DNA from 3 places in the Paenibacillus sp. J31P13 genome. Region 1 is predicted to be linked to each of the others. Evidence: predicted binding sites of a transcription regulator. Region 1 holds the regulator's gene; each other region holds the start of a gene.

Evidence for each region. The regulator Rex, encoded in region 1, represses fermentation and respiration genes when NADH is low (regulators of the CRP and FNR family bind a similar motif). The targets are predictions, from matches to a motif close to TTGTGAAATATTTCACAA.
Region 2: a site for Rex is predicted at 6,910-6,927, ahead of nadA (quinolinate synthase NadA). Genes of this name have one in related genera too.
Region 3: a site for Rex is predicted at 2,362-2,379, ahead of AC0YOD_RS15825 (helical membrane plugin domain-containing protein). Genes of this name have one in related genera too.

The regions. Positions count from the first base shown of each region.
Region 1 is NZ_JBWDNR010000002.1:446,345-457,121, forward strand. Features, by position in the region: gene AC0YOD_RS08295 (biotin--[acetyl-CoA-carboxylase] ligase) at 1-399, shown strand, start outside; gene panB (3-methyl-2-oxobutanoate hydroxymethyltransferase) at 655-1,566, shown strand; gene panC (pantoate--beta-alanine ligase) at 1,563-2,513, shown strand; gene panD (aspartate 1-decarboxylase) at 2,440-2,823, shown strand; gene AC0YOD_RS08315 (hypothetical protein) at 2,943-3,659, shown strand; gene dinG (ATP-dependent DNA helicase DinG) at 3,676-6,606, shown strand; gene AC0YOD_RS08325 (redox-sensing transcriptional repressor Rex) at 6,603-7,259, shown strand; gene AC0YOD_RS08330 (amidohydrolase) at 7,240-8,541, shown strand; gene AC0YOD_RS08335 (cell wall elongation regulator TseB-like domain-containing protein) at 8,541-9,071, shown strand; gene AC0YOD_RS08340 (hypothetical protein) at 9,193-9,723, shown strand; gene AC0YOD_RS08345 (AAA family ATPase) at 9,725-10,777, shown strand, end outside.
Region 2 is NZ_JBWDNR010000016.1:54,322-65,098, forward strand. Features, by position in the region: gene ftsH (ATP-dependent zinc metalloprotease FtsH) at 1-1,512, shown strand, start outside; gene AC0YOD_RS27555 (BMP family lipoprotein) at 1,851-2,903, shown strand; gene AC0YOD_RS27560 (ABC transporter ATP-binding protein) at 3,049-4,593, shown strand; gene AC0YOD_RS27565 (ABC transporter permease) at 4,599-5,681, shown strand; gene AC0YOD_RS27570 (ABC transporter permease) at 5,683-6,645, shown strand; gene nadA (quinolinate synthase NadA) at 6,992-7,930, shown strand; gene nadB (L-aspartate oxidase) at 7,963-9,576, shown strand; gene nadC (carboxylating nicotinate-nucleotide diphosphorylase) at 9,569-10,453, shown strand; gene AC0YOD_RS27590 (type III pantothenate kinase) at 10,450-10,777, shown strand, end outside.
Region 3 is NZ_JBWDNR010000004.1:329,703-340,479, reverse strand. Features, by position in the region: gene AC0YOD_RS15835 (hypothetical protein) at 33-401, shown strand; gene AC0YOD_RS15830 (NAD(P)/FAD-dependent oxidoreductase) at 619-1,800, opposite strand; gene AC0YOD_RS15825 (helical membrane plugin domain-containing protein) at 1,842-2,273, opposite strand; gene AC0YOD_RS15820 (patatin-like phospholipase family protein) at 2,688-4,544, shown strand; gene AC0YOD_RS15815 (MerR family transcriptional regulator) at 4,716-5,453, shown strand; gene AC0YOD_RS15810 (hypothetical protein) at 5,601-6,062, shown strand; gene AC0YOD_RS15805 (GDYXXLXY domain-containing protein) at 6,154-8,388, opposite strand; gene AC0YOD_RS15800 (DEAD/DEAH box helicase) at 8,624-10,072, shown strand; gene AC0YOD_RS15795 (class I SAM-dependent methyltransferase) at 10,150-10,698, shown strand.

The DNA of each region.
Region 1 (10,777 bases):
GAATCGGCAGCTGAGGAAGAACGATTGCGTTATGTCATTGCTGGAATTGGCATTAGTGTAAATTTGGAGACCGAAGATTACGCGGTAGAGTTATTGGAAAAAGCTACCTCACTTGCAATTGCAAGCGGGCAAAAATGGGATCGTGTCGCGGTTATAGCCGAGTTTCTCAAAGAGTGGGAACAGCTGTATAACCTTTATCAGGAGCAGGGATTCAGTTCCATTATTATCCTCTGGGAGGCATTGTCGGTTTCACTCGGCAAAAAAGTTCGACTCATTACGCCACAAGGCGATATAGTCGGTGTGCCGATTGGACTTGATGAAAGCGGAGCAATTCGAATTAAACAAGAGGACGGCACAGAGAAATCAGTATTTTCAGCAGAAATGGGCGAACCGCTCTAGTCATTCAGATTTCATTTACGGAATTCAAAAAATTTGTTAAACTAGTTCTATCAGGCGGTATTCACGTGAAGCTGCACTGATGGTGAGAAAAGCTTATACAAATATTTGGGAATGCACACTCTGCTCTGAGCCGAAGGGACCGAGACAGAAGGAAGCACAACAAGCAATCGTTTCCTTTTCAGTTTAGGCACCTTTTTAGCAACGGCTAAAAGGTTTTTTTGTGTTTATCCTAACATTAAACGGGGGATGAAGCTGATGAGGAAACGTCTGACAATTACGAATATGAAAAAGATGAAGCAAGAACGCAATGCGATTTCCGTATTGACAGCTTATGACTACCCTTCGGCAAAGCTTGCTGAAGAAGCTGGAATTGATGTCATACTTGTTGGAGATTCGCTAGGAAATGTCGTGCTTGGTTACGATACGACTATTCCAGTTACAATCGAAGATATTGTTTATCATACACGAGCGGTAGCTAGAGGAGCTCAGCAAACCTTCATCGTCGCTGATATGCCATTCATGACTTATGGCATTGGGCGCGAGTCTACGCTGCGTAATGCAGCTCGGATCATGCAGGAGGGCGGGGCACAGGCGGTTAAGCTAGAGGGCGGTGCAGATATGGCCCCCGACGTTGCAGCGCTTGTTAAGGCAGGCATACCAGTAATGGGGCATATTGGCCTTACTCCACAATCGGTTCACCAGCTTGGCGGTTATAAGGTACAAGGTAAGCTGGACGAGGAAGCGGAACGGCTTATCCAAGATGCGAAAGCAATAGAGGAAGCAGGCGCCTTCAGTATCGTTATAGAGCTGGTGACAGAGTCACTGGCAACCCTAATCAGTGAGCAGTTGTCCATTCCAGTCATCGGTATTGGTGCTGGACGCGGATGTGATGGTCAAGTTTTGGTTTATCATGATATTTTGCAATACTCCTCTCCTTATTTTGAGAAGAAGTTTGTCAAAACCTATGCAGACATCGGTACGACCATTCGTGATGCTATTCATGCCTACGTTGCCGATGTGAAGACAGGCGCTTTCCCGGAAGAGAAGCATGTTTTCTCAGCTAATCCTGGGGTCATTGGAAGCCTTTATGGTGGAAAGCCTGCAGGAGAAAAGGAACAGGATGCGAAAGCGGATAAAGCAGCTAAGAAAGGGGTCAACCTTTCATGATTATTTGTCGGACTAAGCATGAGCTTAAACAGCAACTAGCCCAGCTTCGTGAAAATGGAAAAATGGTTGGCTTCGTTCCAACCATGGGGTTTTTACATGAGGGACACGCTAGCTTGATGCGGCAAGCAAGAACGGAAAATGAAATAACCGTACTTAGTATCTTTGTGAATCCGCTACAATTCGGTCCAAATGAGGATTTAGATAACTATCCAAGAGACGAGAAGCGTGACTTGGAAATAGCAGAACATAATGGCATTGATCTTGTATTCATGCCATCGGTACAGGAAATGTATCCTACAAAACCTTTGACAACGGTTATTGTGAATCAAATAACAACGAGGCTTTGCGGTGCTTCGCGTCCTGGTCATTTCGATGGCGTTGGTGTTGTAGTGGGTAAGCTGTTTCACTTGGTACAACCCAATCGAGCATACTTTGGAATGAAGGACGCACAGCAGGTTGCTGTTATTAAACAGATGGTAAATGATCTTGATTTTCCGATAGAAATTATGGCTTGTCCAATCGTCAGAGAACCGGACGGACTTGCTCTTAGCTCACGCAATGTCTATTTGACAGCAGAACAGCGCAGTCAAGCTGTCATTTTGTCTAAGACAGTGAAGCGGGCAGAAGAGTGGATGAAGGAACCGAACATGACTGTTGGTCATTTAATCAGCAATGTGAAGAAGCAGTTGACGGAAGGAAGCAATGGCGTTGTTGATTACGCTGAATTGCTATTTTATCCAAGTCTTCAGGAGCCTGAAGTTGATGCTACATTTGCTTCACTAAACGAACCTTTGATTTTAGCTTTAGCAGTGAAATTTGGTACGACAAGACTTATAGATAATGGTTTATTGAATTCAACGGAGGTGAATGAACATGTTCAGAACGATGATGAAATCCAAGCTGCACAGAGCAACCGTAACGGAAGCGAACTTGAACTATGTAGGTAGTATCACCATTGATGAAAATTTGATGGACGAAGCTAATATCTGGGAAAATGAAAAGGTTCAAATCGTAAATAATAATAACGGCGCACGCTTTGAGACCTATGTCATTAAAGGCGAGCGGGGTTCAGGTGTTATTTGTCTAAATGGCGCAGCAGCAAGACAAGTTCAACCGGGTGATCAGGTTATTATTATTTCTTACGCAACTATGTCAGAAGAAGAAGCAAGAAATCATAAACCAGTTATAACTATTCTAAATGAAAACAATCGTCCACTTCAGATGCTAAATGAAGAAATTCATTCAACAATTCTGTAAAGGATGAACCATAGCTTATCCCTGCATTATGTAACGGCTGGTATCCCGTATGAAAAGCAGCGTTAAAACAAAAAATGATCATAACACTCCTTAATTCTTTGGCGAAGGCGGGATGCGGTATGTTTCAGCATATGTTTTCTTCGATGAACGACATGCTTGATCAGATTATTGAACAGTACGACAATGCAGGTGATCTAGAAAGAAAACAGTACGAGCTTCAAATGAATGAGCTTAAGAAAGTGAGTGACACCTTTATTGAGCAATGGCTTCAGTTCGAGGAGAAGTTTGCTGATTTCAAGGATCAGCAAATTATTGTTGCTCCGAATACGGCGAATCCATTGGATAACAAAGTTGCTCCATCTGCTTCATCAACCGCTAATCCGGTTACTGCAGCAACATGCAATATCTCAGATTTGGAAATTCCAGATGAACTGGCATCAATCATTTCCAAGGGACAAGGCTATTATAAGTTATTTATGTTTTCACAAGCTGCAGATCAATTTCAAATCGTGATTGATCAAGCTCCGGAATGTAATTTAGCCAGGTTGTTTCTGGGTATGACTCACATGCATCTTCAAAATTGGAACGAGGCTCAGCGACATTTTCAATTGCTTATTGCCTTGACGGACTTTCCTAAATGGCTCGCAATGGGCTATAATGCGCTAGGGTGCATTCAAGCGGTGCATACGAATTTAGCGCAAGCGGAACTGCTGTTTATTAAGGCGCATGAAGTATGTCCAAGCTTTAAAGATCCCGTTAACAATTTGAAATCATGTCAAGAAACGCCAAAGCAATTATCATTATATTTCGGAAGCACGGAGCTGTGCTGTTTGTGAGAGGATCGGGGAATGAATGAAATTTGCAGTATTGGATTTAGAAACGACGGGACATGGTACGGAGGATGAGATCATACAGGTTGGACTAGTAGTTGTTTCGGATGAGCTTGAAATCATCGACACGTACAGCTCCTTTGTTCGACCTAACATCCCAATACCGACGTTCATTACGCAATTAACAGGAATTGACGAATCGGTAGTTGCGGATGCTCCAACGCTTAACGAGGTACTGATTGATGTTCTTACCCGGTTAGACGGCGCTGTCTTAGTCGCGCATAACGTTGGATTCGATTCCGGCTTTCTTAATCAGGCTCTTCGAAGCTGCGGATATCGCAACTTTGGAGGTCGCAAGTTAGATACGATTGAATTATTAAGAGTATTATACCCAACTATAAATACGTATCAGCTTGGCGCTGTTTCAGAGCTATTTGGTATTACGCATGATCAGCATCATCGAGCGGACAGCGATGCAATGGCTACCGCTTTAATATTAATCGATTCACTCAAAAAACTACGGAAGTTGCCGCTGCTCACTTTGCAGCGGCTATCCTCGCTTGTTGACGATGACAGCGATTTTAGCTGGTTAATTAAGCAAACACAGCAAGAGATGGAAATACGTACTGTATTTGAATCCAATGAGTATGATTATTTCAATCAATTTGCTTTGAAGGTTAGAGAATGGTCCGATGAGCAGCTGCCTCGTCAAGAGAGCGGTGACAGCGAACCTTTAAGAGATGTATCATTTGAAAATTATTTGGCCGATGTGAAGCAAAGATTCCAGCAAAAGTTTGATCAATATGAAGAACGAGAAGCGCAGGTAACCATGTTCCAAGAGGTATACAGCGCGCTGGATAATAATCAGCATCTTCTTATTGAAGCGGGCACTGGAACGGGCAAATCACTTGGCTATCTTATACCCGCCCTCTATTACGGTGTACGTAATGGAAAAAAAGTCGTTGTTAGCACACATACAATAAACTTACAGGAACAGCTGCGACAACGAGATCTCCCATTGCTGGAGGAAGTATTGCCATTTCCATTCCGCGCTTCGATCTTCAAAGGACGCGGCAATTATTTGTGTTTGCGTAAATTTGAAGGAAAAGTGAATACAAAGGATTTGGTGTCTCCAATTGAAGATACGGTTACTGCTGCACAAATGGTCGTATGGCTTGGCGAGACAGAGACTGGCGATCAAGAAGAACTGAATTTTGGCAATAAAGGGGCAGATTTTTGGTCTACTGTAGCTAGTGACACTGACTCTTGTTTAAATCGTGCTTGTCCATGGTTCAAACGGTGTTTTTATCATAGAGCGAAGCATGAGGCGAATATTGCTGATGTTACCATTACGAACCATTCCATGCTCTTTACCGATATTCAAGCGGATCATCGATTGCTGCCGGCTTATACTCACCTCATAATAGATGAAGCACATCATGTTGAAGAGGTTGCGGGTAAGCATCTAGGCATGCAAATCAATTATTTCTCATTAACACATGTCGTACAGCGTCTATTTAAAGATAATCGTTCAGGTTTGCTTCCTGCGCTTCGTCAAAAGCTATTGTTCGAGGATGATGCACACCAAGCATCTTGGCTAGAAACAATTGACACGGTTATTCCAATCTTTCATGAAGTTAAGGAGCATTGGGATAAGCTGTTTGAAATGTTCTACAGCTTCACCACGACCTCATCAGATGCTCCAACGGATAATGGTCAAACGGTCTGTCGATTGAAGAAAAATGAGCTTCCAGGTACATGGGAAGATGCCGTTACAGTGGAAGGTAATGTACATACAGAGCTTAATCGAGTAGTCAGAACGGTAGAAAAAATGATTACCGATATCAAGGAACGCGTGGATGACTCTGGTGCTGTGCAAGCTATTATTACCGATCTAAATGGAGCAATTCGTGATCTTTCGCGCGTGAAGGATGAAATGAGAACCTTTATTAAACTTGATCTGAATGACTCTGTTTTCTGGATTGAAGCCAGCAGCGTATACCGTTATCGTTCTGTTCAACTCTATGGTGTACCTGTAGATGTAAGCACACAGCTGCAGAAATACTTCTTTGATGTAAAAGAAAGTATTGTTCTCACTTCGGCTACTCTTTCTGTTCAAAAGTCATTCCAATACGCTGAAGAGCAGCTTGGTCTAACTGGCTATGAGGCACAGGGTAGATTGAAAGCCGTTCAATTGCCTTCACCTTTTAATTATCGGGATCAAGCTCTTGTTGTCATTCCGCGTAATTTCCCTGTGTTAAAAGGCGCTGGAGTAGATGCTGACTATTTAGAAATGCTCGTTAAGTCGCTTGGTGATGCCGCTAAGGAGACAAACGGCAGAATGCTCGTATTGTTTACTTCCTATCGGATGCTTAAACAGGTGTATGAGCCGCTCAAAGAAATGCTCAGTGTCTCAGGCATACAAGTTCTTGGCCAAGGGATCGACAGCGGTAATCGCACAAAGCTGACTAGACGCTTTAGGCAGACGCCAGAATCTGTTTTACTGGGAACAAGCAGCTTCTGGGAGGGAGTAGATATTCCAGGGGAAGCGCTCATTTGTCTAGCCATTGTACGCTTGCCCTTCCAACCGCCCAATCATCCATTAGCTGAGGCAAAGGCAGAAATGCTTCAGCGACAAAAGCAGAATCCATTTATGAAGCTATCTATTCCACAAGCCGTTATCCGCTTCAAGCAAGGCTTTGGAAGGCTGGTTCGAACCACACAGGACAAAGGAATCGTCATCATTTATGACACTAGAGTCATCGATACTTTTTATGGCAAGCATTTTCTGTACTCTCTGCCTGGTCCTAAGATTGAAACCATGCATACCGACCAAATGATTGTAAGAATGCGAGAATGGTTGTCTGAAACAAATGTAAAGCAAGTTGATGCTCTCATTGATGAGGGTTCATCGAGTGCACCAAGTTCTGAGGAGAAAGAGGAGAAGCGATGAAGCAAACGAAAATTTCGGAAGCTGTCGTTAGGCGGCTCCCTATCTATCTGCAGGTATTGAACGAGATGCATGCACGTGAAGTTCAAACGGTATCTTCACAAGAGTTAGGTGTTAAACTTGATTTGAATCCTGCTCAAATTCGCAAGGACTTAGCTTATTTTGGCGAGTTTGGGCGTAAGGGAATTGGTTATGATGTTATCTACTTGATTGAGAAAATCCGTCAGATTTTGAAGGTGGATCAGACGATCAAGGTTGCGCTGGTTGGTGCAGGTAATCTAGGGCATGCTCTCTGCAACTATAATAAATACTCCAAGGATAATATGCAGATTACGGCAGTATTTGATGTGCACCCGAGTAAAATCGGATCAAGCATTAATAACTTAAACGTTCTGCCAATGAGCGAGCTCGCAAGTACAGTGGCTGAGCAAAAAATTAGAATTGGTATCATTACAGTGCCGGCATTCGAGGCGCAAAATGTGGCTAATCAGTTTGTTGAAGCGGGAATAGAAGGTATTTTGAACTTTGCGCCTGCCATTCTGAGAGTGCCGGATGAGATTAGAATTCACAATGCTGATTTCACCAAAGAGCTGCTAAGTTTGGCCTATTATTTAGTGAGAGAAGGAGAAACGCAGGATGAGTCAGATTTGGATTGAAAATGGTTTGTTTATTACGATGGATGAAGCAAATCCATCTTTCAGAGGACATATGGTCGTAACAGATGACCGAATTACTTATCTTGGCGTTGACGCACCAGCGCAGCTATCAGAAGGCGTTCAAAAAATGGATGGCAGCAAGCTGGCATTCATGCCAGGGCTTATTAATACACACGGCCATGCAGCGATGAGCTTGCTTCGCGGTTATTCTGACGACCAAAACCTTCAAGTTTGGCTAGAGCAAAAAATGTGGCCAATGGAAGGCAAATATGTCGATCAGGATACGCGTGCTGGAAGTGCTCTTGCGATCGTGGAAATGCTTCGTTCGGGTACGACTGCTTTTGTAGATATGTATGATCGTATGGATCAAGTGGCGCAAATGGTAGAGCAAGGCGGCATTAGAGGTGTTTTGACTCGCGGTGTAATCGGTCTATGTCCAGCGGATATTCAAGAGGCAAAGCTTACGGAAGCCATTGCTTTTGCTCGTGACTGGAACGGAAAAGCGGATGGACGTATTACGACGATGATTTCACCACATGCGCCTTATACTTGTCCTCCTGAATACATTGAACGCTTTGTTCAGGCTGCACATGATTATAATCTTCCGCTTCACACACATATGTCAGAAACGATTGCCGAAGTGGAGCAGAATGTTCGCGACTATGGTGTTCGTCCTGTTGAGCACTTGGATCGTCTTGGCTTCTTCTCGCGTCCATCATTAGTTGCTCACGCTGTTCATTTGACAGATGGTGAAATTGAACTTCTTGCTGCAAAAGGCGTTAACGTCTCTCATAACCCAGTGAGCAATCTAAAGCTTGCGAGCGGTGTTGCGCGCGTTCCAGATATGCTTCGCGCTGGCATTAATGTTGCACTTGGTACAGATAGCGCAGCTAGCAATAATAATTTGGATCTATTCCAAGAAATCAATTATGCGGCTCTCCTGCACAAAGGAATTTCTGGTGACCCTACTGTTATCCCTGCTATGGAAGCTTTGAAAATGGGAACCGTATATGGAGCCAAAGCCATTTGGCAGCAAGATGAGCTTGGCAGCCTAAAAGAAGGCAAAAAAGCAGATTTTATTGCGATTAACATTGATCAACCGCATTTCTACCCACAAACGGATATCGTATCTCATCTCGTATATTCTGGTTCTGGCCGGGATGTTCAGCATGTATGGGTTGATGGGCGCCAAGTAGTGAAGAATGGGGCATGTACCCTGCTTGATGAAGAGAAAATTCGTTACGAGGCGCAAGCAAGCTTCGATCGCTTGCTCAAAGCTTAATGCGTAACTCTACGAAGAGACGTCGGCCAATCATGACGTTGCAGAGATGGATTTTTGTCATTACTGCTTGCATCTTGGTATTGATTACTTCGTTCAGCTTTTACTATCGTGAGATTCAAAAAACGACTTGGGCTTCAACAAATGATGCGGAAGCTAAGGCAGTTGAAGCAGCAAATTTAAAAAGTGTAGAGACGATCTACACACATATCTGGGATAAGAAAAGCTGGATCGTAGAAGGCAATGATCAAGAAGACAATAAAGTTTTTGTATGGATAACGGAAGATAAAGAGCCCGAAACGATTCTGGCATCTGACGGAAAATCCAAACAAGAAATAAAGGAAGCATTCAACTCCTCCAAAGGAGATGCATCCATCAAAAGAATTCAGCCAGGCCTGCTGGACGGTCAGCGGGTATGGGAAGTTTTTTATAGTATCGGTAATAATCCGGAGCTTTATTATTATGATTTTTATACTTTTGACAGTGGCAGCTTGGTTAATAGCTATCGACTGCCAGCCAAAACGGAGCCGTAAGGCTCCGTTTCCTATTTTTACACAAGAAATCTCGCAGATATGTGTGATATACTACGGTATAGCAAATGTGATATACTAATTTACACAAATAACATATATATCTGTGGGAGGCATCTGACTAATGAAGAAATTACGTGTAATTCCTATTATAGTAGTTGCTAGCATTAGTGCTATTGTGCTGTTTGGCGGATGGACAATATATAATCAAGTGGCTATTGCTGCTCCTTTGAAGCAGGCTTTTAATCAAATAGATGGTGTCGTCTCCTCGACAAAGCCCGTGATAAACGGCAATGAGGTCGCGATTGAAGTTGTATTGGCTCCTGATGCAAATGTGAGGGAGATTTATGAAGCGATTAAGGCGAGCGACAAAAGTGTATTTGCAGATCGAAAATTAAAGCTCGATATTAAGTCAGAAACAAGCAAGCAGTTGGATGACTTATGGTATGCATCTTTATTTAAAGTTGCAGAGGCAATGGAAACCAAAGCTTATTCCGATATACCTTCAGCAATGAATGATGTTGCCAAACTACACAAAGAAGTAAGCATCTCAACCGAGATGGATGATACGAATGTATATATAACGATTAAAAATAAAGAAGCAGTTAAATATGTAGTATTGCCGCGGACACCAGGAAAATTGGAGGCATGGTAATATGCGCAAATACTTGCCGGAAATTGCGATTGGAACCATTCCTGTTCTTTTGGCTTTTTTAATTTATATTGGAAAAAATGTGACACCAGTTATTCTCATCGCTGCATTAGTCGGTACACTTCTCTATGCAGCACGAAGCAGAGGGAAGCTAACCGCTCTGCCAAGGCAGCAAAGGCGTTCTAATGGCAAATCGGTATCCTTTACCTTTGAACAAATCGGAGGGCAGGACCGAGCAAAACAGGAGCTTGTAGAGGCATTGGATTTTCTAGTGCACCAAGAGCGAATTGCTAAGCTGGGCATTCGTCCGCTTAAAGGAATTTTGCTGTCAGGTCCTCCAGGCACAGGCAAGACATTACTGGCTAAGGCTGCTGCCCAATATACAGATTCTATTTATTTAGCAGCTTCAGGCAGTGAATTTGTTGAAATGTATGTTGGTGTAGGTGCAGGCCGTGTTCGTGAGTTGTTTAAAGAAGCACGTACGAAAGCGACAAAGGCTGGAAAAAGCAGTGCTGTTATTTTCATAGATGAGATTGATGTGATTGGTGGAAAGCGTGATGGCGGTCAACAACGAGAATATGATCAAACGCTTAATCAGCTATTAACAGAAATGGATGGCATTCACGGAAATGAATCACCGCGTATTTTATTGATAGCCGCGACAAATCGCAAAGAAATGCTGGATGGCGCACTTCTGCGTCCAGGACGTTTTGATCGTCAAATAGAGGTTGATTTGCCTGATAAGAAAGGCAGATTGCATATTTTGAACATACACGCAACCAATAAGCCAATTGCGAAGGATGTCAATTTGGATCGTATTGCAACGGAATCTTTCGGCTTCTCAGGTGCGCAGTTGGAGAGTGTAATGAATGAAGCAGCTATTTATGCGCTTCGTGATGAGAGTGATGCGGTTACCGAGCGGCATATGACGATGGCTATTGATAAGGTTATGATGGGTGAAAAGACGGATCGGGAATCCACGAAGGAAGAACGAGAGCGGGTGGCGCTTCATGAGCTTGGACATGCCATTATGGCCGAGCTTGTGCGTCCTGGAAGC
Region 2 (10,777 bases), on a different contig from region 1:
GACGTTGCGGGAGCTGATGAGGAGAAGCAAGAGCTGGTCGAGGTTGTCGACTTCTTGAAAGACCCTCGTAAGTTTAATCTCGTAGGTGCTCGTATACCGAAGGGCGTACTGCTCGTTGGTCCTCCAGGTACAGGTAAAACCTTGCTTGCCCGCGCAGTTGCAGGCGAAGCAGGCGTACCTTTCTTCAGTATTTCTGGTTCTGATTTCGTAGAGATGTTCGTCGGCGTCGGCGCATCCCGTGTACGTGATTTGTTCGAGAATGCGAAGAAGAATGCTCCATGTATCATTTTCATTGATGAGATTGATGCTGTAGGTCGTCAGCGTGGTGCCGGTCTTGGTGGCGGGCATGATGAGCGTGAACAAACACTCAACCAATTGCTCGTTGAAATGGATGGCTTTGGAGCTAACGAAGGCATTATTATCATCGCTGCAACGAACCGTCCTGATATTCTAGATCCTGCGCTTCTTCGTCCAGGCCGTTTCGACCGTCAAATCACGGTTGATCGTCCAGATGTTAAGGGCCGCGAAGCGGTGCTAAAAGTACATGCTCGCAACAAGCCGCTAGCTAAGGATGTTAAGCTGGATATCATCGCTAGACGTACAACAGGCTTCAGCGGAGCTGACCTGGAAAACCTACTTAATGAAGCAGCGCTTCTTGCTGCTCGCCGTAATAAGAAGGATATCGCTATGGTTGAGGTTGATGATGCGATTGATCGGATTATTGTTGGTACGGAGAAGAAGAGCCGTGTCGTCAGTGATCGTGAGAAACGTATTGTTGCTTACCATGAAGCGGGACATACAATTGCAGGCTTCTTCTTAGAGCATGCAGATATGGTCCACAAGGTTACGATTATCCCACGCGGTCGCGCTGGCGGTTACGTCATTATGCTTCCGAAGGAAGATCGTATGCTTGTAACGAAGCAAGAGCTTTTGGATAAAGTGTCAGGCTTGCTTGCAGGCCGTGTGGCAGAAGAACTATTCATTGGCGAAATCGGAACAGGCGCATACAGTGACTTTAAACAAGCTACAAGTATCGTGCGCAGCATGATCATGGAATATGGTATGAGTGATAAGCTTGGACCAATGCAATTTGGCAACTCACAGGGTCAAGTCTTCCTTGGTCGCGATATCGGTCATGAACAAAACTACTCTGATGCGATTGCTTATGAGATTGACCAAGAAATGCAAAGCATCATTACAGCTTGTTATGATCGCGCGAAGAAGCTGCTTAATGAGAAGAGTAAGGAAATGCATTTAATTGCTCAAACATTGCTAAGTGTTGAAACACTTGAGCTTGAACAAATTAAAAGCCTGATCGAAACAGGTGCACTTCCAAACGCTGGCGATGAAGCTTCAACTTCTACTGTCAGTGCAGATCCAACAACTGAACCTATTGTTGAAACAATCGGCGATGTTAAGGTGAGAATTCAAACTCGTGAGCAAGATGAGATTAAAGCTCCATCACTGGAGAAACGTGAAGACTCAGAAGATCCTGATGGGGATAAGAACTAACAACATTGTGAAAGCTAAGGTTTATAAATGGTCGTCTTACTACTTTGAGCAGTAGTAAGACGACTTTTCTTTTTTTCTTTATTAATGCGCGAATTTAGCCTATAATATTGATGAAACGAACAAATGTAAAAAAGGGTTTGAAATTTATTACATAACTTACATGTATATTACATGGAAGCGTACACACAGTTTATTGCGTCACAATAGCTCACACAAATGATTGACGTTTTATTTTTTGTCACTATAATGAAATAATAGCGGCCAAAAAAAGTAAGAATAAGAAGGTAAACAGGGGTTGCAAACGGAAACACCAAAATTGAGTTGGGGGAGAGAACAAAATGAAAAAAACATTTAGTTTTATGCTAGTCTTGATGGTTTCATTAACACTTGTACTATCTGCTTGCGGATCCAAGAACAATAATGAGGGCGGCTCAAACAAACCGAATACTGAGAAAGTAGAATCCGATGGTACAGGTAAAGATTTCAAAATCGGTATGGTTACTGACGTAGGCGGCGTTCATGATAAATCCTTTAACCAAAGCGCATGGGAAGCGCTTGAGAGTGTAACAGCTTCAACTGGTGCACAAACGAAGTTTTTGGAAAGTAAAGGCGAAGCAGATATGGAGCCGAACTTGAACAGCTTTGTTAAAGACGGCTATAGCTTAACTTGGGGTATCGGGTTCTTGTTCCAAGACGCTATGACAAAGGTTGCTGCTGAGAATCCAGATGCTAAGCTTGCTGTAATCGATAGCGAAGTTAAAGCACCAAACGTAGCTTCAGTAACATTTGCTGAGCACGAGGGATCTTTCCTTGCTGGTGTTGTAGCAGGTCTGATGACAAAAACGAATAAAATCGGTTTTGTAGGCGGTATGGAGCTTCCGGTAATCGTAAAATTTGAAGTTGGATTTAAAGCTGGAGTAGCAGCAGTAAACCCTGATGCTAAAGTCGATGTACAATATGCTGGTGATTTCGGTAAACCAGATCTTGGTAAACTAGCTGCATCTACAATGTATGATGCTGGTGCAGATATCATTTTCCACGCTGCAGGCGGAACTGGAAATGGCGTATTTAACGAAGCAAAAGCACGTAAAGAAGATGGCAAGAACGTATGGGTTATCGGCGTAGATAAAGACCAATCACTAGAGTATGGTGATGAAATCACATTGACTTCCATGGTGAAGGGCGTAGATGCAGCTGTTCAAAAGGTTTCTAAAGATCTAATTGCTGGAAACTGGGCTGGCGGCACTACACAAGAGCTTGGTTTGAAAGACGATGCAGTAGGTTTGCCTGAAACATCAACAAAAAATGTGCCTGCTGACGTGCTTGCGAAAGTAGACGAGTTCAAAAAGAAAATTGTTAGCGGTGAGATCAAAGTACCGACTACTAGATAATCTTTGCCTTACGAAGGTATCCTTTGTTTGAGGATTGTATGTCGATGTATTAGACAAGACCGGCTTCGAAGCCGGTCTTGTCCTTTTTGTAAGAAGAATAGTCCTGTGTACGCACAGATGTAGAAACCCGGGGAGATGATGAAGAATGGACCGGAGCTTGGCAGCAGTTCAGTTAAAAGGCATTACCAAACGCTTTGCTGGATTCGTAGCAAATGATTCCATTAATTTAGAATTAAAAAAGGGAGAAATCCATGCGCTGCTTGGCGAGAACGGAGCCGGTAAATCGACGCTAATGAACATTTTGTTCGGCCTCTATCAGCCGGATGAGGGCGAGATCTGGGTAAACGGCGAGCAAACGGTAATTGAAGGAGCTTCTAAAGCGATAGAACTTGGTATAGGAATGGTGCATCAACATTTTAAGCTCGTGCAGCCATTTACGGTTGCCGAAAATATTGTGCTGGGCAATGAGCCTGTAAAGGGATTGAGTATTGATTATAAGCTTGCGAATGAAAAAGTTCGGGCTATTTCCGAACGCTATGGACTGAAAGTAAATCCGCAGGCGCGGATTAAAGATATTACAGTAGGCATGCAGCAGCGAGTTGAGATATTGAAAACGTTGTATCGAGGCGCTGAAATCGTCATTTTTGACGAGCCGACAGCTGTTCTAACTGTACAAGAAATTGAAGAGTTAATTGAAATTATTCGTAACCTAGCTGCTGAAGGCAAGTCGATCATTATTATTACGCATAAGCTGAAGGAAGTTATGGCGCTTGCTGATTCGGTAACGGTTATAAGACGCGGCAAGGTGATCAAAACCGTCACTACGAAGGAAACGAACGAGCAGCAGCTGGCGGAGCTTATGGTAGGACGAGATGTATCCTTTGAGATTACGAAGACGAAGAGCAAGCCGGGGGATGTTATTCTGTCGGTAGATTCCTTACAGATGAAGGGCGATCAGGGCAAGCATGAGCTTGACGGTATGGATCTAAAGATTAGAGCTGGTGAAATTGTCGGGATTGCAGGTGTTGACGGCAATGGACAAAGTGAGCTTATTTATGCCATTACCGGTATGCGCAAAGCCGATGGAGGCAGCGTAAAGCTGAATGGGAAAGACATAACCAATCAAACACCTCGTCAAATTTCGGTTGCTGGCGTCGGTCACATTCCAGAGGATCGGCATAAGCATGGTCTTGTTCTCGATTTTACACTTAGTGAGAACATGATTCTGGGTAGTTATTTCGAGCCTGAATTTGGGCGTTACGGTTTGATTGATTATAACGCAATGGATAAGCTGTCCGTAAAGCTTGTTGATGAATTTGATGTTCGTGGCTCAGGCATACAAGCTTTTGCTAGGGATTTATCAGGCGGAAATCAACAAAAAGCAATCATTGCACGCGAGCTGCATAAGGACCCTGATTTGTTAATTGCTGTTCAACCGACTCGGGGACTTGATATCGGAGCCATTGAGTTTGTACATAATCGATTGGTTCAAGCTAGGAATGAAGGAAAAGCCATTTTACTCGTATCCTTTGAGTTGGATGAGCTTTATGCACTATCGGATCGGATACTCGTTATGTATGAAGGCAAGCAAATCGGCGAGGTTGACGCGGAGAAACGTGATGATCAGCAGCTTGGTCTATTAATGGCAGGCAATAAATCAGTTGAATCCGCAACAGGAAGGCAGGGATAGCACATATGGAAACGTTAAAAAAGTTGTTTAATAAATCATCCCTGCTCATTCCTGCTGTGGCCATTATACTCGGTCTATTGGTAGGGGCAATCGTCATGCTTGCTGGAGGGTATGATCCTATACTTGCGTATTCATCGCTCCTCGATCGACTATTTAGTTCACCCTATAATATGGGGGAAGCTGTTCGAGCCATTACTCCGCTAATTTTCACAGGTCTAGCTGTTTCCTTTGCTTTCCGTACCGGGCTTTTCAATATCGGTGTTGAAGGACAATTTGTAATGGGTATGACCGGTGCGACAATTATCGGTGTTCTACTTGATCTGCCTTGGTATATCCATGCCCCGCTTGCTATTATTGCAGGAGCTGTATTCGGCGGTTTATGGGCAGGGATTGCGGGTTATTTGAAGGCTAAGCGCGGTGTAAATGAAGTTATATCTTCTATTATGCTGAACTGGATTGCCTTGTTCTTGTCCAACTTTATTGTCACGAGGTTCCTTCTCATGGAAGGGACACAGAAGTCAAAGATGGTACATGAATCTGCTTTGGTAAAGATTGATTGGCTTATTAAATTAACAGACAATGCACGTATGCATTGGGGTACCGTTATAGCGTTGATAGGCGTCGTCGTCTTCTATGTCGTGTTATGGCGGACGAAGCAGGGCTATGAGCTTCGTGCTGTTGGACATAATCCAGACGCGGCTATGTATGCCGGAATGAATGTTAAGGTAACGATGGTGAAGTCCATGTTTATAAGCGGTATGTTCGCGGGACTGGGCGGCGTATTCGAAATATTAGGCGTCTTCGGTAATCAGACGGTTATGGCTGCATCGCCTGGCTATGGATTTGATGGAATTGCTGTTGCGCTGCTCGGTGGCAATACGCCTATAGGTGTTGTACTGGGTGCTGTATTGTTTGGAGGACTCAGTTACGGTTCAGCCGGCATGAGCTTTGGTGCAGGCGTACCGCCTGAGGTTGTTCGAATCGTCATCGGCTCTATTATTTTCTTCGTTGCTTCGCACGGCCTCGTGAAGTGGTTCTTGAAGCCTTTTCTAAATAAACGTGCGAGCAAGCGGAAGGAGACGGTGTAAAATGAACGTATTAGATATCATTGGACAGCTTATTAATACGACGCTAGTGTTTTCCACCGCCCTAATATTCACAGCACTCGGCGGCATGTACTCAGAGCGTTCAGGCGTTGTTAATATCGGGCTTGAGGGCTTGATGGTATCGGGAGCATTCGCAGCAGCGGTTGCAACGGAATATGCCATTCAAGCTGGGATGGGTAATACTGCACCGTGGATAGGCCTCATAGCGGCAGCGATATATGGCTTGCTGGTCTCGCTTCTTCATGCGGTTTCTACGATAACATTCCGTGCAGATCAGACCGTTGTCGGTGTTGTTATTAATATTTTCTCGCTCGGACTAGCTCTTTATTTAACAAAGAGCTTATACAACGGCTCGGGACAAACACCGCAGCTAGAGCATGTATTCCATAAAATGAAAATTCCTTACTTGTCGGATATTCCTTTGCTTGGAAAAGGAATCTTTACGGCTTATCCGACCACGTATATCGTTATTATATTAGCGGTTATTAGTTACTTCATTCTATTCCGGACACCGTTTGGCTTGCGCTTGCGCGCAGTGGGTGAGCATCCAAGCTCAGCGGATACGGTTGGGATCAGCGTAACGAAATACCGTTATATCGGTGTTCTGCTAAGTGGTGCGCTTGCAGGACTTGGCGGTGCGACCATTACGCTGACAACGACAAGCAGCTTTGCGCACAACACGATCTCAGGGCAAGGGTTTATTGCTCTCGCTGCGCTTATATTTGGTAAATGGAATCCACTGGGTGTCGTTGGAGCAGCCATGTTCTTCGGCTTAGCCCAAGCGCTTCGGAGCTTTACTCAGCAATTTGCCTTTGCAAAAGAAATTCCAGCAGAATTTTTCTATATGCTGCCATACGTACTGACGCTGGTAGTATTAGCAGGCGCTGTCGGTAGATCGAATGCTCCTGCAGCACTTGGTCAGCCTTATGATCCTGCAAAACGCTAAATGTAATATCGGAAAGACATCGTTCCTCTAAGGGGACGATGTCTTTTTTTATCTGAGCGCAGGCTTCGCCTCCCAGCTTAGTCGCTGTACAAGCTTAAATGTGCTGGAGCGATTCTCGTCTAAAGGACCTATTGAAAATATTTTATCCTTGGCGCCGTAAAATGGCCTTTAATACATTGACAGCATCATCTACCAAGTGTAAATTTGATTTAATCAATGAATTTATCCCTTTGGTTTAAATTTAAGGCAAGCGGCTTTCTAAGTTTGTGCATCAATTCACAAAGTTGTATTTGCCGATAACGAAATGGGTACTAGTCCCATCGCTCATAAGAGGAGAGGATCTACTGTGGAAGCACTGGCACTGGAACGCAAGGCGGAACAAAACCGTGAGCTGCGTGAGCGGTTGTTACAGTTGAAGAAAGAACGTAATGCTATCATTTTGGCTCATTATTATCAGCGTGATGAAATTCAAGAGGTAGCGGATTTCCGTGGAGATTCTTTTCTGTTAGCGCAGAAAGCGGCTCAAACGGATGCTGAAGTTATCGTCTTTTGCGGCGTTCACTTTATGGGAGAGAGCGCAAAAATTTTGGCGCCAAATAAAACAGTCATTATCCCTGATGAGCGCGCTGGTTGTCCGATGGCGGATATGGTTAGCGTGGACGGCTTGCGCAAGTTGAAGGCACAGCATCCTAATGCCAAAGTGGTAACGTATATTAACTCATCTGCAGAAATCAAAGCAGAAACAGACATTTGCTGTACTTCAGCGAATGCCGTTAAGGTTGTCAATTCCGTTGAAGGTGACGAAGTTATTTGGGTTCCTGATAAAAACCTTGGTCATTATGTGCAGCAGAACACAGATAAGAAAATGATTATCTGGGAAGGTTACTGCAACACGCATGACATGCTTACCGTCAAAGATGTAGAGGAAATGAAAGTGAAGTATCCGAATGCGCAATTTGTTGTACACCCTGAATGCCGGCCAGAAGTTGTAGCGCTTGGTGATTTTGTAGGCAGTACAACCGCAATCTTAAAATATTGTAAAGAATCAGAATGCCAAGAGTTCATCGTTGGAACTGAGGATGGTACGGGTTATCAGCTGCGTCTAGACAGTCCGGGTAAAACGTTCCATTTTGCATCCAAATATTTGGTTTGTCCAAACATGAAGGTAAACAATTTGAAGAAGCTCGTGAAAGCTCTTGAAACGATGCAGCCGCAAATTTATGTACCGCCACATGTTGCTGACCAAGCCCGTCTATCCTTAGAGCGCATGCTACTCGTGAAGTAGTATGCGCTACTCCTATGCTTGGAGGGTCTACGATGATTCCCAGATATCTCATAGATGTGAACCTAAAAGAACTGCCTGTTATTGAAAAAGACGTCATCGTAATCGGGGCCGGCATTGCCGGTCTTTTTACCGCTATACGTTCAAGTGAGAACAACTCTGTGCTTATGATTACGAAAAAGTCTTTGTTAGATAGCAATACGCGTTATGCGCAGGGCGGTATCGCTGCTGTTATTTCCGATGATGATAAACCTGCATACCATTTACAGGACACGCTTATAGCAGGCGCTGGTCTTTGCTCCCAGGAAGCTGTGGACGTACTTGTTCATGAGGGACCGAAAGGTGTACGCAGCTTAATCAAAATGGGTACGCAATTCGATTTGGAAAATGGCGAATTTGCGCTTACCCAAGAGGGCGCGCATAGTCAGCGTCGTATTTTGCATGCTAATGGAGATGCAACTGGCTTTGAGATCGTTCGTGCTTTGTCCGAGAATGCGGTAGCAAACCCGAAAATCGAAGTATGGGATGATCATTTTGTCATTGACTTAGTAACTCAAGATGGCGAATGCTGCGGCGTTATCGTACAGAAGCCAAGTGGACAGCGCTTGTATGTAAAGGGTAAAGCGGTAATCCTGAGCTCAGGCGGCGCAGGACAGCTCTATCGCTATACGACCAATCCTGAGGTTGCAACCGGTGATGGCATTGCGATGGCTTATCGAGCAGGGGCATTTATTAGAGACGCGGAGTTTATTCAATTCCATCCGACATCGCTTTGTTACCCAGGAGCGCCGCGTTTTCTTATTTCAGAAGCGGTTCGCGGTGAGGGGGCATTTCTTCGCAATATTAAAGGGGAGCGCTTCATGGAGCGATATCACGAACAGTTGGAGCTTGCGCCAAGAGACGTGGTAGCGAGGGCAATCGTTAGTGAAATGGAAGAGACGAAATCGACCTTCGTTTATATTGATATTACGCATGAATCACCGGATATGGTTAAGCATCGTTTCCCTACTATATATGAGTATTGTTTAAAATATGGTCTCGACCTGACTTCTGACTGGATTCCGGTCGCGCCTGCAATGCATTATATGATGGGCGGAGTGAAAACGGACATAAATGGGGAAACAAACATTAAACGTTTGTTTGCTTGCGGAGAAGTTTCTTCGACGGGTGTACATGGTGCTAATCGACTTGCGAGCAACTCGCTTTCTGAAGCTATTGTTTTTGGAAGACGAATTGTTAAGCGGATTGATGAGCTTTCAGAATGTGAGATTGATCCCATTATTCAAAATGATGTGGAGCATAGCAATACATCCATACAAGCGGTTGTTGAAAGAAGACTTAAGCTGCAGAAAATTATGGTTAGATATGTAGGGCTGCGCCGTAATGGGAAAGGCCTTGAGAAGGGTCTCGAGGAGTTGAAGCGGCAGCTGCCTATTTTCCAATCCATTTTGACGGAGCAGGAAGAGTATGAATTTGCGAACCTGTTGACTTGCGCTTTACTGACTACTGAAAGTGCGCTGCAGCGGGAAGAGAGCCGCGGGGCACATTATCGAGAAGATTTCCCTGCGCGCGATGATTTAATGTGGAGAAAGCATACGGTATTGCACCGTCTATATGGATTGACGGAGGAGCGAATAGAAGATGTATGAATGGACAACGGGCGGATATGATGCTGTCGTGCGTGAGCTAATTCGAGGCTGGCTTGCAGAGGATGTAGGCAGCGGCGACATTACAACTGAAACAACAATTCCAAAGGACTCTCGCTCAAAAGCGGTAATCCATGTGAAGGAGAACGGAATTATTGCCGGTCTTCCGATCGCTAAGCTTGTTTTTAATGTGGTAGACCCTTCACTTGTGTTTGAACAGCAGGTGCAAGATGGCGACCAGGTAAATAAGGGTACAATTATTGCTATCGTAGAAGGCAGCACGCATAGTCTGTTGATTGGCGAGCGGCTTGCTCTTAACTTGATGCAGCGGCTCTCGGGTATTGCGACGAAGACACGCGCTTTTGTTGATGCGCTGGAAGGTCTGCCGGTTAGACTGGTAGACACACGCAAAACAACACCGGGACACCGTATGCTCGAGAAATATGCAGTACGTGTTGGAGGCGGTGCAAACCATCGCTTTGGGCTATATGATGCCGTCATGATCAAGGACAACCATATAAAGGGCGCAGGCGGTATCCGAGCAGCAGTCGAAGCTTCGCGTCAAAAAATTCCTCACACGATGAAGATTGAGGTGGAGACGGAGTCGCTTGAGCAAGTAGATGAGGCACTCTCTTGCGGAGCCGATATCATTATGTTGGACAATATGTCCGCTAATATGATGAAGGAAGCGGTAGTGCGCATTAAGTCTCGTGCCCCTCATGTTATTGTGGAGGCGTCAGGCGGTGTCTCCTTAGAGACCGTTCACGTAATTGCAGCATGCGGCGTTGATGTAATTTCCGTTGGTGCTTTAACCTATTCATTCCATGCGCTTGATATCAGTTTGGATCTGAATGCTAAGAAAGGTGGCAGTCCACTTTGATTCTTGTTATTGATGTAGGAAATACGAATATCGTCCTCGGAATATATAAAGGAAAAGAGCTTATGCATCATTGGCGCCTAAGCACAAATCGTTCGGCTACTGTGGATGAGTACGGGATATCGATTCACAATCTCTTTCATTATGCAGGTGTGAAGCTGGAACAAATGGATGGTGTCATTATATCCTCGGTCGTTCCTCCTTTGATGCGGACGCTAGAGCAGCTATGTTTGAAATATTTGCGTAAAACACCTCTTGTCGTAGGTCCTGGTGTCAAAACCGGTCTAAATATTCGCTATGAAAATCCGCGTGAAGTAGGCGCCGATC
Region 3 (10,777 bases), on a different contig from region 1:
CCTAATTATAGGAATTTTGGTAGGTGACAGGTATGAAAAAAATTAAAATGCCCGGCGACAATATTAGCTTGAAAACGAAGAAAACGGAAGATGAGCTCGTCATGCAGTGGCTTAATGCGCAAACCAATTTGATGGATTCTCTTCGCTATTTAATGGAAAAAGAAATCGTCCAAAATGGTATTCGCAACCTGCAAGCCCATGTTCCAGCTGAAAGAAGTGTACTACAAGGCGCTACGAACTTTCCAATGGGCATTGAAACCCAGACTTTTGTGACTGGAAATGAACAATCCGCTGCAGCCGCTGAAATCATTGAAGAAACAGAAGAAACCCTTGCTGTGACTGAAACGAATCCTTCAGCCGAAGAGGAATTTGATGATGAGGATATCGAAGCTTGGAGTTAAATAATGGAGAAAGAATGACCCGGTAATACTAAGTGTTGTCAAATGATTCTAAGTGATGTTAAGTAATCCCGCTAAAAGTAATACGGAGTGATTTCCCATATTACTCGGTATTACTTAACCCTAAAGTTGGAAGGAATCTTTATAATACGTAAGGTAATTATTCGGGTTAAATAAAAAAAGGAGAGGCTATATAGCCTCTCCTTTTTTGTGTTTTATATTAGTGAGCAAGTGCGAATAGACCATGGATATGTGAAAGGTAGCGAATGTTACTTGCTTCTTTCATCAACGATGCAGGCAAGCCTTTAAGCTGTGTAGAATGGCCGCCGATTGTACCTACGCCGTCTTTACGTCCAAGGCTTCCCAGTGTACCGGAGAACACAGGGTTGAACTTATCCATTACGCCGCCTTTAATTTGAACCGCTAGGTTGTAGCCTACCGTTTCGCCCATTTGCCAAGCAAGTTGAGCGGTTGGAGGGAAAGGACGCTCTCCGCCTTCTGGGAACACAACAGCGCAGTCGCCTGCAAGGAATACATCCGCATGCGAAGTCGATTGAAGTGTAGAAGTAACCGTTGAACGACCACGGTCTTCTGCAAGGCCGCTGCTTCCTACAACTGGGTTACCTTTAACGCCGCCAGTCCAGATAATAGTGCTGGATTCGATTGTACGTCCGTCTTTCAACGATACAGATGACTTAGTAGCTTCTGTAATCGCTACGCTAGTAATGAAAGTTACACCGCGTTTTTCAAGACTTGTTACAGCACGTTCAATAAGAACTTTCGGGAAAATTGGAAGAACGGCAGGGCCGGCTTCTACACAATAAAGTGAAATGTCATTGAAATCGATACCTTTGCTGCGGCAAACTTCAGGAAGTTTGTCAGCAAATTCACCAACAAGCTCAACGCCAGTCAAGCCGCCGCCGCCAACAACGATTGTTGCATCAGCTTTGTTGCCTGATTTTTTGTAAGCGTCAAGACGAGCTTCAACGTGAGCGCGAATTTTGTTCGCATCATTAACGGATTTAAGAACCATGCTGTTCTCTTCAAGTCCAGGAATACCAAAGTAGTTTGTTTCGCTGCCAAGAGCAACAACAAGGAAATCATACTTTTGTACTTGACCGCTTGCAAGAACGACTTGCTTTTCATTTGGCTTAATCTCTTGTACGGTATCAACGACAACATTAACGCTTTTGTCGCCGAGGAGCTTCGTAAGCGGTAGAGAAACGGCTTGCTCAGCAATCGTACCTCCTGCTAGTCTGTGCAACTCAGTAATAATTTGATGCGTAGGGAAACGATTGACAATAGTAATGTTCGCTTCAGCTGCTGATAGGTGTTTACGCGCTGTTAGTGCAGTCAGAAGACCGCCATAACCGCCACCAAGTATTAAAATCTGTTTCGACATGTTCATCCTCCATTCGATCTATAGGTCATTCTTATTATTTGTTAGTTTTTACGCTCGGAAAGCACGTTCAAGAATGCTTGTGCAAAGCGAAGCGTTTTTTGAACTTCAGGATCCTTAAGCATTTTCAACATAGCAAACAAGCCAACAGTTGAACCTGCAGCTTCTTGTGAACGTTCGCCAGCTTCAATAGCTGCTGCTGCGATACCTTTAGCTTTGTCTTGTACGGGTTTAACGAACTCACCGATACCTTGAGCAAAATCATTGATCAATACTTTGTCTGTAGCAATACCTTGAGCGAAATCATAAGCTTTGGTCATCAATGTAACCATTTCAGCCAACTTTGGCAGGTTATCCACCAATACAGTTAGAGATTCTTGAACCTCCGGCTTCATTAACTGATCAAGTACATCTAAAGATTGTTTTTCTTCGGCGAGGCTAGCTGCAACCTCTTGTCCAGTAGATAATTGTGACATAAGAGAATGTCCTCCTTTACGTTAAGTTGAAAGTAAGTTGTAGTCTCGATTGGATCAGTCGCTAAAGAAATGATTATACCCCGAAAGATTGTTACACTTTTCACATAGTTTCCGAAACGTTTGTTGAGCAAGTCTTTCAACCTCATTTGGAAGAGGTACAAAAGTGATTGGATAGCGACGATGATGAAATCGGATTTAAACTCTTTATCTCTATTCTACATCCTTTGAGACAAAAGTTAAAAAGAAATTTATAACTTTTTGAAAAAAATTTAGTTATGGCCTAAAAAACACCATCCCAATCCTTAGTTTTATCAAAAGATCAACAAATTATCATTTAAGAAATTTCTTTTTATTGGTAATATAATTAGGAGCAAGTACCTACTTGTACAGCTGAGATTAGGAGATTGAGATCATATGAAGGAAAAAGCTAAAGGTTTTCCCATTATAGAACAACTTAAGGAAGAGGATCTTTCCCTTCTCCTTCCCTATATGAAGCAATACGAATTCTCAGCAGGTACAGTCATTTTGCGTCAGGGCGAAGTGAGCGAAACTTTTCATATCTTATTAACAGGAACTGTTCTCGTCTATTTAGAAAAAGGAGCAAAGGTTCGTTTAGCGACGCTTCAGCGTGGCCATTTTTTTGGGGAAATGTCATGTTTAACAGGTGATTTTGTCAGCGCGACAGTGGAAGCAGCAGAGACTTTGTCAACTGTAGCCATCTCGCGTGAAGGGATTCTACTCATGATGGACAGCTGTCCCGAATTTCGCGTCCAAATGATCGATGCGATGGTGAGGCGGATTCAGAATACGAATGACCGAGTGATAGAAGAGCATGTCCAAAGTCCTATCCTAATTAAAAATCTGGAGCAGGAGTGCAAGCTGCGATATGGAGAGCTAATTGGCAGCAGTCCGCAAATGCAACAGCTGCATAATGAAATTGAATATTTATCTAACCATAAGGATGCCTTATTCATTGTAGGAGAATATGGAGTCGGCAAAGCACATGCTGCTGCGGCCATTCACCAGGCTTCTTCGAACCAGAGTAAACCGTTGGTAACCATAGAAGGCTCTTTTTTTGAATTGAATATGTGGGATCAGAAAGTGAAGGAGGCTGCAGGAGGAACCATTCTGCTGCGGCATGCAGAACGGTTGCCAGCAGCTATTATTCATCATGTGCTGCGATCAAGCGGAGATACGCGAGTTATTCTAACCTCCAAGACAATGCCTGAGATCAGAGTGCGAGTACTTCACATACCGCCGCTGCGTGAGAGAAGTGATGATACTTCAGAGCTTGTCCTTCATTTCTTGAAAAATGCGGGTGCTGAGAATCCGGCAGAAGCGATATCTCAAGAAGCGATGCGCATGCTAATCCTATATCCTTTCCTAACAAGGAACGTGGAAGAGCTTATGGGAGTTCTGCGGGAAGCCTTTATCTTGAGCGGTGGGAAGAAGATTTATAATAATCATCTACGTTTCGGGAGGCATCGACTACCGGGATCTAGGCCGACGGTCGGTCTTGCTCTCGGCTGCGGCACTATTCGCGGGACGGCTCATGTCGGTGTGCTGAAGGCGCTTGAACAGGAGGATATTCCGATCGATATGATAGCGGGGACTAGTGTAGGCGCATTAATTGGCGCACTCTATGCTTCAGGTCAGCCTATATCCGAATTTGAGCGTGTATTGCCATCCTTGCGTTGGACACAGCTTATTCAATTAAACTTTTCTCGTTTAGCCCTTGCAAATAATAATAAGATGCTGCGATTAATTGATAAATATATTGGGAAAATGAAAATTGAGGATTTGAACATTCCTTTTGCAGCAGTGACAGCAGACTTCACGTCGGGTAAAGCACATATTTTACGGACAGGTTCCTTGTCAGATGCATTACGTGCGTCCACATCCGTTCCAGGTATCATACCGCCCATGCGCTATCAGGGCCGGAAACTAGTTAGCGGCGCAGTTGTTCACCCGGTGCCTGCTGCAGTGGTGAGGAGTATGGGAGCGGATATTGTAATTGGTGTTGACGTTAGCGTACCGATTTGTAAGAAGCTGCCCATAAAAAGCTTTGTAGAATCCATTCTTAATACAATGGAAATGATGAGTGTGAATAAGGTACAGGATGAATTACAGCTAGCTGATATTATTATCAAACCGCAAATAAGATTACAATCCCATAGCTTTAAAGATTCAACCTCATATATTGCTATGGGTGAGCGGTTAGCAAGAGAAGCTATGGATGATATTAGAAGGCAATTGAAAGCTAGAGCATAATCCATTTTAAGTAATCAAATAGACGCAAAGCAGCTATTTCTTCTCTATAGAAGAAGCTGTTCTCTTGTGGTGGGAGGGCAGCTTCTTTTTATTTTTCCAGTATATATTTTTGGATGTTGACTCTCACGTAACGTCAGCCATTATAGTGACAATTAAGGAGGCAAGAGAGCGATGAAAATAAAAGAAGTATCCAATCTTGCAGGGATCAGTGTGCGCACGCTGCATCATTATGACGAAATTGGCTTGCTTAAGCCGGAGCAAGTTTCAGAAGCTGGATATCGTCTCTATTCGGAAAAAAATCTAGAGCTGCTTCAGCAAATTTTATTTTTTCGCGAGCTCGGTTTTCCGTTGAAGGAGATTAAAGTGATTATAAGCCGTCCATCTTTTCGAAGGGAGGATGCCCTTCTGCTGCACCGAAAAATGCTGCTCGATAAGCGTAAGCAGCTGGATCAAATGATTATGACGATTGACCGAACGATCATGCAAACGAGAGGAGAAATAGAAATGACGAATGAACAAAAATTTGAAGGCTTTGATTTCAGCAGCAACCCCTATCAGCAAGAGGCGAGAGAGCGCTGGGGAGATGAGGCAGTAGACAAGAGCAATGCTAAAGTAGGCAGCATGTCGAAGCAGGAACAAGGTGAAATAGCTGAGAGCATGAATGCTATATATACTAGGCTTGCACTGCTTCGCAACGAGCCGCCAGACTCTGATGCGGCACAGGCTGCAATTGAAGAATGGTACGTATTTTTGAATGGAATGGGCAGCTACTCGTATGAAGCCTTTAAAGGCTTAGGACAGATGTATGTAGACGACCAGCGTTTTACGAAAAATATCGATAAATTCGGCGAAGGCTTAAGCTTATTCATGCGCAATGCAATGAGTATTTTCGCAGAAAATCATAAATAAAGATCTAAGCGTAAGCATGACCGCGAGAACCTGTGAACGACGATGAAAGAAGCCGTTCCCATTAGTAATTTCTAATATGGCCCAAATTGAATTGCCCCTCCCGAACCTTTATGATGGTATAGACTAACCGGAGAGGGGAATTACATAATGACGACTGAAACACTACCTAGCTACACGAAAAATTTTACACTTTCTACCGAGATCTTTCATAAGCCGAGCTTGGATATTTATTCGCAAATGATTTACATCGTGCTTAGCTCCTGCACAAGTGATTCCGCTTCTATAAGCTTGCACGAGGTTGCGGAAAAAGGTCGAATGACGGAGAAGCAGACCATCAAAGCGCTGCAAGTACTCGCTGACGAGCAGCTCATTCCACATAAATTGTTCCGCAAAATGATCGGTGAATTCCAGGATGACCGTCTTTCATGGGCAGCGAAGGGCTTGCTTACTTATTGCAAGGAGCATAGAGATATTACGCTAGCCGATCTAATCTCGCTCTCTGATCAGTCGGGAGAAGATGAGAACAGCATTCGCAAAGCTATAGCTGAGCTGGAGCGCAATGGATATTTAGAGGACTTCCCTGAGCTCGGGAAAATGACAACCGTATAACAAACATTAAATAAAGAAGATAGAAACAAATAGCAGGTTGTATGCTCGCTTGTAGCGGCATACAACCTGCTATTTGTTTTATAAGCGGAAGCTAACCCTTGCTAAGTCGCTCCAGTAAAGCATCGCCTTTTGTATTCACCTTGATGTATGCGTACTTGGCATTTTGTTCCGTTTCAATGCCTGTACCCTCGGCTACAAAAAAGGTTTCAATGCCATAATAGATGCGCCCCCAACCACTGATGGTTCCGTTGATCAGAACTTCCGTATCCGCGAGCTTTTCATCATGCTTGTATAAGCGATCCAGCATGTATACGCCGTTCTCATCTGGTCGCAGTACGGCTTTAATACGGACTAGGCTATCATGTGTCTCTAATTCGTTCTTGACCGCTTGCGATGGTGTGGAAATGCCATAGCTTAATGTAACATAGTCTCCTTGAAGCATAGATCTAGGATCAACGGGCTCTATTTTTAGTTTAACGGAAGTACCGTTAGCCAGTAATATTTCACTCGCAGCTACATGGTAGCCGACATAACCAAGCTGCAAAGCGATAAGGATTGCAATGAGAATGGGACTCTTTTGAAATAAGTTGCTCTGTTTGCCCTTCTCTTCCGGTATACGCGCATGGGAGCGATAAGCAAAAACATAAGTAATAATGATCGCTAGTATGCCCAGAAGGGCTAGCGTAATGGATTTGTGTAAGAGTGTCCAAAATAAATCATAATATTTGTATGCAATAAATAGGAACCAGAATACCAAGCTGATTACGGCTTCTATTGCTTGATTGCGGCGTACAAATACGAACGCCAGAATAGTTACGAGTATGAAGTTTATGATGTTGAACAGCTCATTCGAATAAGGGAAAATATTGCTCATAAAGGTAAGCCAGAACATAAAGAGCAGGGTAAAGAAAAATCCGCATTCTCTAATATGATCTCTCAAAGCCCCTTCACGAAGCAAGAAATGACTCTCATAAAACAGAGCATTCATAATCGCTAGAATGAACACAATAATGGACTCGGCATGATTAACGGTTTCGAACAGATTAAACAAGATAATCGAGATATTAATATTAATAAGTGAATAGGTGAATAGATGCTGAGTGCGTCCTTGCAATCTAAACCAGCCTGCTGTCGTCACGATTAGAAACAGGACCGATAGAAGGAGGGTGTCCGTCCATAGGATGGATACCATTCCTGCGGTATAACCAATTGTAAGGATCGTATACCGAACTGCCGGATTGATCCGAGGCAGGAATATCATTGGAATAATGAACAGCAATGCTATAACGTAAAGCAAATGCTGCGGTTCGACCTCGCTGCTGGCAAGGAAGACAAGACCGATAAGGGAGACACTGCCGATAAAGACGCCGAGGATCGTAATAATCATGGACACGATATTCCCAGCCAGCACGCCTTTATGTTCATCTTGAGATTTTTCATTCTCGTGAGCATCATTAGAAGCATGTTGTTTTCCAAGCTTGTTTACATAACGGAAGAACCATACATTTCCCGTCAGCAGCAGGGCTACAAATAGCAGTCCCAGTATATAAAAGCCTGAAGAAGCGTGATGGACCAACAGTTCAATGAATTTGCATACAGCGTAAGCTGTTGCTGCAAGCGCATTGAGTGTAAGGATTGTTTTGTTCAATCGAATGCGGGCAAAATAATAAAAGCCGAACGCAATGGCGATAATAGCGGCGCTATTAGTCAGCAATTTATATCCAGCTTCATCAAATGAAAAGGATAGAATGATTAAGGAAAGATGGAATATGACAAAGCTGATCGCCTTAAGCGGCCGCGATGAAAGCCATTTTGCTTCAATAATAACGAATAGAAGTAGATTAAGAAGAGCGAATAAAGCGCCAATCATCAAAATCTGCCCTTCCGAATGAGAGATGCTTAAGGAAGTTGGGAAAAAATATTTCCATAATGTGAGATGGATCAGCGTATAAGCCAAAATATAAAATGGATTATAACGGGTAATCACTGCGAATAGCAGAGCAGGAATGGACCAAACTAGAAATAATTCATACGTATCAACCTGCGCATTGTAGATTTGGTTAAGTAAGGCAACGGCTGCACCAAACGAAATACATCCTCCTACTAGAAAAATAGCCGAGAGAAAAGAATGATGGCCTAGCATGATTTTCATTTTAGAAAAAAGAAAGGAAACACCGTAGAACAGGACCATAATGCCTGCTGAAGCAAGAATTTTATCCGCACGGCTGAGCCCCGTCCAATTTGCCGCAAAGAAATAGATGATAGCTGCGAGCAGCAGGGATACACCCATTAGAAAACCGACGCGTGTAACATTTAATCGGAGCATTGCATTCACTCGCTTTCATGTTGGTATGTCTTGATTATAAAGACCGTTCCTATAACCAACTAGTACCCACTTTTTATAGTACCTAATGGGCGAAAGTGGATATTATTTTATTATGACCAAAACTATATGCGGTTAATGACGGCAAATGCGTGTTATTATGCTATTCTTAATGAAATACGAAATGAAGAGCCAGAACCCAGAAGGCTCTACCAATACAAGCAGAAGAGGTCTATACATGAGCGAGAAAAATTTTAAAGACTATTCATTAAGTGATGAGATTGTAAAAGCGTTAGAGAGTCTGTCTTACGAGACACCGACAGAGGTGCAAAGTCAGGTTATTCCTGTCGCATTGCAGCGCAAGGATCTCGTTGTCAAATCGCAAACAGGCAGCGGTAAGACAGCAGCCTACGGCATTCCGCTTTGCGAGCTGGTGGACTGGAATGAAAATAAGCCTCAGGTGCTCATTTTGACGCCAACAAGAGAGCTTGCGCTTCAAGTAAATGAGGACATTACGAACATCGGACGATTCAAGCGGATTAAAGCAACTGCCGTTTATGGCAGACATCCCTTTCATATTCAAAGAGCAGAGCTTAAGCAAAGAACGCATATGGTTGTAGGTACGCCGGGCCGTGTGTTTGACCATATTGATCGTGGAACGATGAGCTTGGAGCGTATCAAATATCTCGTTATTGATGAAGCGGATGAAATGCTGAACATGGGCTTCATTGAGCAGGTGCAGTCCATTATTCAGAAGCTGCCGAAGGATCGCGTTACGATGCTGTTTTCTGCTACCTTCCCAGAGGATGTTGCTAAGCTTGCGAACAAATATATGAATGATCCGGAACGGATCGAGATTAAGGCTTCTGGGCTTACAACGGCTACCATTGAGCATTCTCTAATTGAAGTGAAGGAAGCGGACAAGTTTGCTTTGCTTCAAGATGTCATGATCGTTGAGAATCCAGATAGCTGTATTATTTTCTGCCGCACGCAAGAGAATGTGGATCAATTATTCAGAGGAATGGCCGATCTTGATTATCCTTGTGATCGCATTCACGGCGGCATGGAGCAGGATGAGCGATTCGAGGTTATGAACGCATTCCGCAGAGGTCAGTTCCGTTATTTGATCGCTACGGATGTAGCAGCACGGGGCATCGATATTACCAATATTACGCATGTTATCAACTATGATATCCCGCTTGAGAAGGAAGGCTATGTGCATCGCACAGGCAGAACGGGACGAGCTGGCAAGACGGGCAAAGCCATTACTTTCATAGCGCCTAAGGACGGCAGACGCTTAGCGGATATTGAAGAATACATCGGCTTCAGCATTACAAGAGTAAAAGCTCCTTCTGAAGATGCTGTATCCCTTCGCAGAGATGATTTCGAGCAAAAAATTAACGTCGGTCCTGTTCTTAAGAAGGATAAACGCGAGCAATTGAACAAACAAATATTGAAGCTGAATTTCAACGGCGGCAAGAAAAAGAAGCTTAGAGCGGTTGATTTTGTAGGTACGATTGCCAAATTAGATGGCGTTGAGGCAGATGATATCGGTATTATTACCATACTAGATCATGTTACGGATGTTGAAATTCTTAATGGCAAAGGGTCTCTTGTACTGGAGCTTATGAAGAATACGACTGTAAAAGGCAAACTGCTCAAGGTTCGTAGAGGCAACAAATCGTAATAAACCATTCCGGCAAAGATGATTTCGGCAGCCTGCCGAGATCATCTTTTTTTTATACCGACATAAGGAGTTTGAGAATGGAAAAGAACATATATGAGATCGTATCTCTTTTGGTGACCGTTGCTGCTCTTCTAGCGGTTATTTCCATCGTTTATAGGAGCTGGAGGAATGGCATATCCCCGATGCCCTCTTCGGCAATCGTAAGGCGCACGGTCATTCAGGAGCTAAGGAGGCTGCCAAGCCGCGGTGTGCTGCTAGAAGCGGGGTCTGGTTGGGGGACGCTTGCTCTTCAAGCTGGCAAAAGCTTTCCCCACAGAAGGATTATCGGAATTGAAAATTCACTTATCCCCATGTGGATATCTTTTATAGCCCAAAAAATCGAAAATAGGGTCAATGTATCGTTTATAAGAGATGATTTATACACATATTGTTACACGAATGTGGATACGGTTGTGTGTTACCTCTATCCGGGCGCAATGAAACGGTTGAGCGCAGTTTTCTATGCACAGCTGGCACCCGGCTCTTATATTATTAGCATTTGTTTTGCATTGCCGGATTGGCAGCCAGAACGTGTAATTGAATGCCGAGATATGTATCGGACGAAGGTTTATGTGTATAAGGCATAGAGAGAGGGAATTACTCGGAGAATGGAAATATTTTTAGGCTAGTTCCGTTTAAACTCTGTTTAAATTGGTGGCGTAAAGT